2 regions of the Bradyrhizobium sp. CB3481 genome follow, and region 1 is predicted to be linked to the other one. Evidence: riboswitches for the same ligand, from Rfam matches in the RefSeq annotation. Region 1 holds a riboswitch; the other holds the start of a gene.
The links. A riboswitch is a leader RNA that binds a small molecule or an ion and turns the genes downstream of it on or off. The one in region 1 is predicted to bind S-adenosylmethionine.
Positions count from the first base shown of each region.

Region 2: linked by a shared signal. The riboswitch ahead of QA643_RS03355 (O-succinylhomoserine sulfhydrylase) and the one ahead of QA643_RS04745 (homoserine O-acetyltransferase) in region 1 are both predicted to bind S-adenosylmethionine.

Region 1 covers NZ_CP121647.1:987,711-990,913, reverse strand. The annotation lists gene metW (methionine biosynthesis protein MetW) at 1-24, opposite strand, end outside; gene QA643_RS04745 (homoserine O-acetyltransferase) at 29-1,228, opposite strand; SAM riboswitch at 1,317-1,396, opposite strand; gene QA643_RS04740 (chorismate mutase) at 1,562-2,410, shown strand; gene hisC (histidinol-phosphate transaminase) at 2,441-3,203, shown strand, end outside.
Region 2 covers NZ_CP121647.1:716,203-719,405, forward strand. The annotation lists gene QA643_RS03350 (SGNH/GDSL hydrolase family protein) at 1-495, shown strand, start outside; gene QA643_RS03355 (O-succinylhomoserine sulfhydrylase) at 663-1,856, opposite strand; SAM riboswitch at 1,927-2,006, opposite strand; gene QA643_RS03360 (2'-deoxycytidine 5'-triphosphate deaminase) at 2,129-3,203, shown strand, end outside.

The sequences.
Region 1 (3,203 bases):
CAGGGTCTGGTCCTGAAGCGCCATGATATCAACCACCGTTTTTCAGGCCGCGCGCGGTGCCGGCCGATTCCAAAAAGGCGCGCGAAATGTCGAAGAATTCGGGCACGTCGAGCAGGAAGGCGTCGTGGCCACGGTCGGTCTCGATCTCGGCAAACGACACCCGCGCGCTGGACGCGTTCAGCGCATGCACCAGGGCACGCGATTCCGAGGTCGGGAACAGCCAGTCCGAGGTGAACGAGATCACGCAGAACCGCGTCTTGATGCCGGCAAACGCCTTCGCCAGCACACCATCATGGTCGGCGGCGATGTCGAAATAATCCATCGCCCGTGTCAGATAGAGATAGCTGTTGGCATCGAAGCGCTCGACAAAGGACGAGCCTTGGTACCGCAGATAGCTCTCAACCTGAAAATCGGCGTCGAACGAAAAGGTCGGCAGCTCGCGATCCTGCATGCGCCGGCCGAACTTGCGATGCAGCGCGGCGTCCGAGAGATAGGTGATATGTCCCGCCATCCGCGCGACGGCGAGTCCGCGATGCGGCTGGGTGTCCTGCTCGAAATAGCGCCCGTGATGCCAGTCCGGATCGGCCATCACGGCCTGCCGGCCCAGCTCGTGAAATGCGATGTTCTGCGCCGAGTGCCGCGTCGCACAGGCGACCGGCATCGCGGAGAACACGCGCTCCGGATAGGCCGCCGTCCATTGCAGCACCTGCATGCCGCCCATCGAGCCGCCGATCACGCAGAGCAGCGTTTCGATGCCGAGACGATCGAGCAGCATGGCCTGCGCACGGACCATGTCGGGTATTGTGATGAGCGGAAAATCCAGCCCCCACGCCTTGCCGGTGGCCGGATTGGTCGAGGCCGGGCCGGTCGAGCCCATGCAGCCGCCGATCACGTTCGAACAGACGATGAAGTATTTCTCGGTATCGAGCGGGCGGCCGGGGCCGACCATGATTTCCCACCAGCCGGCTTTGCCGGTCAGCGGATGCACGTTGGCGACGTGCTGATCGAGGGTCAGCGCGTGGCAGATCAGGATGGCGTTGGAGCGGTCGGCGTTGAGCTCGCCATAGGTCTGATAGGCGATCTGGAACGGCGCAAGGTCGACGCCGCAGTCGAGCCGCAGCGGCTGCTCCATGCCGAACGCCGCCAGCAGCGACGTCGGATGATCGGCCTCGTGCGCGCGGTCCCCGCTCTGGATCGACGGGCTTGGTATCGAATGCAGGTTTGCCATGACGTGCCATCCGCCTCCCCGCGGAGGCCCTTATCAGACAGAAATCAGGCCATAAAAAACCCGGCCTGAACGAAAGGTTCGGCCGGGATCAACTCTGTCCCCGGCCTGTTTAGCGAGTTGTTTAACGTGGCTGCAAGCCGGCCGGCTCAAATGACCACGGAATAGCCTAAAATTAGTCGCTGGCGGGCTTTTCGTCAAGGCACGCCCATGGTTAACCGGGTTGCGGCTCGCGCCGGGCCTGCCGTTTCTCTTTGCTTTCAGTGGCCGTCTTTTCTAAGCAATGAGCAGGCTTGCCGGCGATTTTGGATCGATCCGGCACTGAAGGTTTTCGAAATGTCCAACGTTCCCCCGGCCCCGCCCTCGCTGCAGGAATTGCGCAAGGAGATCGATGCGATCGACGAGCAGGTCCATCGGCTGCTGATGGCGCGCGGCGACATCATCGACCGCCTGATCCAGGTCAAGCAGACCCAGGAGGTCGGCTCCGCGTTCCGGCCGGCGCGCGAGGCCAGCATGATGCGCGAGCTGGTGCGGCGTCATCGCGGCATCCTGCCGCTCGACACCATCGAGAGCATCTGGCGCGTCATCATCTCGACGTTCACCTATGTCCAGGCGCCGTTCGCGGTGCATGCCGACGTCTCGGTCGGCGAGTCCGCGATGCGGGATTCGGCGCGCTTTCACTTCGGCTTTGTCGTGCCCTATGTCGGCCATTTCAGCGCCCAGGCCGCCGTCGAGGCGGTGGCGAAATCGAAAGGCGATCTGGCGCTGGTCTCCGCGATTTCGAGCCGCACGCCGTGGTGGAATCTGCTTGAGACGGAAGGCGCGCCGAAGATCATCGCCCGGCTGCCGTTCCTAGAGCGCGCCGATCATCCGGCCGCGCTGCCGGTGTTCGTGATCTCGCGGGTCGCCGACGATGCCATGGTGACGGAAGTGCAGACCTGGAGCGTGCGCGTCTCCGGATGGAACGCCGACATCGCCCGCGCGGTGGCGCCGCTCGCCGAGATCGTCGCGGTGCCCGATACCGCCTTCGACGGCGCGGCGCTCCTGGTGTCGGATGCCGGCACCGGTTTCGAGAAGATCAAGGCTGCCCTGATCCAGGCCGGCGCCTCGGTGCGCTCTTCGGCCCTCGTCGGCAGCCACGCAACGCGCTATACGGTGCCGGCGAATGGGTCGGCCAAGCCTTAAGTCACCGCCCCGCCATTTCCGGAGTTGAAGATGAACCGCCCCGTGCCGAATCCCGGCATTCTCGATATTGCGCCCTACACGCCCGGCAAGTCCCCGGTGCCGGAGCCGGGTCGCAAGGTGTTCAAGCTGTCCGCCAACGAGACCCCGTTCGGGCCGTCGCCGAAGGCGATGGAAGTCTACAAGGAGACGGTGGCGCATCTGGAGGACTATCCGGAAGGAACCTCGAGGGTACTGCGCGAGGCGATCGGCCGTGCCTATGGGCTCGACCCCAACCGCATCATCTGCGGCGCCGGCTCGGATGAAATCCTCAACCTCCTGGCGCACACCTATCTCAGCCAGGGCGATGAGGCGATCTCCACCGCGCACGGTTTTCTGGTGTACCCGATCGCGACGATGGCCAACGGCGCCAAGAACGTCGTCGCGCCCGAGACCAATTACACCGCCGACGTCGATGCGATCCTGGCGCGCGTCACGCCGAAGACCAAGCTCGTGTGGCTGGCCAACCCGAACAATCCGACCGGGACCTATGTGCCGTTCGACGAGGTCAAGCGACTGCGCGCCGGTTTGCCGGGGCATGTGCTGCTGGTGCTCGACGCCGCCTATTCCGACTACGTCTCGCGCAACGATTACGAACTCGGCCTGGAGCTGGTGGCGACCACGGACAACACCGTGATGACGCACACCTTCTCCAAGATCCACGGGCTGGCGGCGCTGCGGATCGGCTGGATGTTCGGCCCGGCGCACATCGTCGATGCCGTCAACCGGATCCGCGGCCCCTTCAACGTCTCGACGC
Region 2 (3,203 bases), 270 kb from region 1:
GGCGGCGAGGACGCGCCGGAAATGATGAAGCGGCTGCAGACCGCGGTGATCGACCTCCATCCGGACCTCGTGATCTGGCAGGTCGGCACCAACGCCGTGCTGCGCAACCTCGATCCGGACGAAACGGCCAAGCTCGTCGAGCAAGGCATCTCGCGCATTCAGGCTGTTGGCTCCGATGTCGTGCTGATCGATCCGCAATATTCGCCGCGGGTCAACGAGCACGCCGAGAGCGCCGGCAAGATGACGAAGCTGCTGGGCAAGGTCGCCGAGCTGCGCAAGGTCGGGATCTTCCCGCGCTTCGCGGTCATGAAGGACTGGCACGAGAAGCAGGCGATCCCGATCGAGAATTTCGTGATCTCCGACGGCCTGCACATGAGCGACTGGGGCTACGCCTGCTTCGCGCAACTGCTCGGCGACGACATCATCAAGTCGGTCGGCCAGATCAAGCTCGGCGTCAACGTGCCCGGCGACGTGCGGACGTATCGGCCGATGTAGCCGAGCTATATCTACGCCGTCGTCCCTGCGAACGCAGGGACCCATAACCACAGGGCGTAGTGAGTTAAGGCGGGCGTCAACTAGCGTCTCTCATCAGCAAGGCCGCGGCGTATGGGTCCCTGCGTTCGCAGGGACGACACCGATTGTGTGGCTGTTTGCACCGCCCCTCACGCGTTCTCCAGCGCCTGCGCGAAATCCTCGATCAGATCATCCGGATGCTCGAGGCCGGCCGAGAAGCGGATAAAGCCCTCGCTTATGCCGAGCTCGGCGCGCGCTTCCGGCGCCAGTCGCTGATGCGTCGTCGTTGCCGGATGCGTGACGAGGCTCTTGGCGTCGCCGAGATTGTTCGAGATGCGCGAGATCTGCAGCGCGTTGAGGACGCGGAACGCCGCCGCCTTGCCACCCTTGACCTCGAAGCCGATCAGCGTCGAGCCGGCGCGCATCTGCTTCTTCACCAGCTCCGCCTGCGGGTGATCAGCGCGGCCGGGATAGATCAGCCGCGAGATCTTCGGATGTGAGGCGAGCGCGTCCGCAATTTTCGCTGCGGTCTCGGTCTGCGCGCGCACGCGCACGCCGAGCGTCTCCAACCCCTTGAGCAGGGCCCATGCGTTGAACGGCGAGAGCGACGGCCCGGTCTGGCGCATGAAGTTGTGGATGTGCTCGGCGATGAAGGCTTCCGAGGACAGGATGATGCCGCCCAGGCACCGGCCTTGGCCGTCAATATGCTTGGTCGCGGAATAGACCACGACGTCGGCGCCGAGCGACAGCGGGCTCTGCCAGATCGGCGTAGCGAACACGTTGTCGACGATCAGCCGCGCGCCGCCGCTATGTGCGATCTCGGCAATCGCCGGGATGTCGAGCACGTCGAGCGTCGGATTGGTCGGGCTCTCCAGGAAGAACGACTTGGTGTTCGGCCGCAAGGCACGTCGCCACTGGTCGAGATCGAGGCCGTCGACCAGCGTCGTCTCGATGCCGTAGCGCGGCAACAGCTCCTGCACGACGTAGAGGCACGAGCCGAACAGGGCTTTGGAGGCAACCAGATGGTCGCCGGCCCGCAGCGGCGCGAGGATCGCGGTCGTCACGGCGGCCATGCCGGTCGCGGTCGAGCGCGCGGCTTCCGCGCCCTCGAGCTCGATCATGCGGCGCTCGAACATCGAAATCGTCGGATTGGAGTAGCGCGAATAGATGAAGCCGGGGGCCTCGCCCTTGAAGCGCGCCTCGCACTGCTCCGCGCTGTCGTAGACGTAGCCCTGGGTGAGAAAAAGCGCTTCCGAGGTCTCGCCGAACTGCGAGCGCAGGGTGCCGCCATGGACCAGGCGGGTTTCGGGGCGGTAGCGGGCGGCAGACTTCAATTCAGACATGTGACCTCCGACGTGACCATTGGAAAATGGTCACAAAAAACCGGCCTGGAATAATTTCCACAGGCCGGGATCACACGTGTCCCCGGCCTGTTTAGCGATTTATTTAACGTGGCTGCAAGCCGGCCGGCTCAAATCACCACGGGATAAGTCATGCTGATATTCGCTTGCGCCCTTTCAGTCAAGGCGGCCATCGGATAACCCCTAAAAGCCCATATTTATGAGGTTTGGATGACATTTGGGCATCCGGAAGGGCCACCTCAGAGGACCGCGCCGTGCCGTTCACGCTCCCGCCCGACGCCAACGGAATTCTGCCCGACCGCATGATAGCGGCGATGGCCGATGCCGGCCTGATCCTGCCCGAATACCCGTTTGTCGAAAGCCAGATCCAGCCGGCGAGCCTTGATCTCCGGCTCGGCGACATCGCCTACCGTGTGCGCGCGAGCTTCCTGCCCGGGCCTGATGCCACCGTCGCCGAGCGCATCGACGAACTGAAGCTGCACGAGATCGACCTTTCGGATGGCGCGGTGCTCGAGACCAACTGCGTCTACATCGTGCCGCTGCTCGAGAGCCTCGCGCTGCCGCCGGAGATCGTGGCTGCCGCCAACCCGAAAAGCTCGACCGGCCGGCTCGACGTCTTCACCCGCGTGATCGCCGACGGCACCCGCCGCTTCGACATGATCGGTGCCGGCTACCACGGCCCGCTCTATGCCGAGATCAGCCCGAAGACATTCCCGGTGCTGCTGCGCGAGGGCTCCAGGCTCAGCCAGGTGCGCTTCCGCGCCGGCGATGCCATCCTCAATGCCGACGAACTCGATGCGCTGCATGGCGCCGAGCGGCTGGTCGATATCGACGATGCTGACCTCGCCAACGGCGTCGCGCTGTCGGTCGATCTGTCCGGGCAGAACACCGGCGGCTTCGTCGGCTACCGCGCCAAGCGCCACACCGGCGTCGTCGATGTCGACCGCCGCGGCGGCTATGCGGTCGACGAATTCTGGGAGCCGATCCCGGCGCGGTCCGACGGCAGCCTGATCCTCGATCCCGGCGAGTTCTACATCCTGGCCTCCAAGGAAGCCGTGCAGGTGCCGCCGGACTACGCCGCGGAGATGGTGCCGTTCGATCCGCTGGTCGGAGAGTTCCGCGTGCACTATGCCGGATTCTTCGATCCCGGCTTCGGCTATGCCGGCGCCGGCGGCAAGGGCGCGCGCGCCGTGCTGGAGGTACGCTCGCGCGAGGTGCCGTTCATCCTTGAGCATGGCCAGATCGTCGGCCGCCTGGTCTATGAGAAAATGCTGTCGCGGCCCGATGCGATGTACGGCCAGCGCATCGGCTCGAACTACCAGGCGCAGG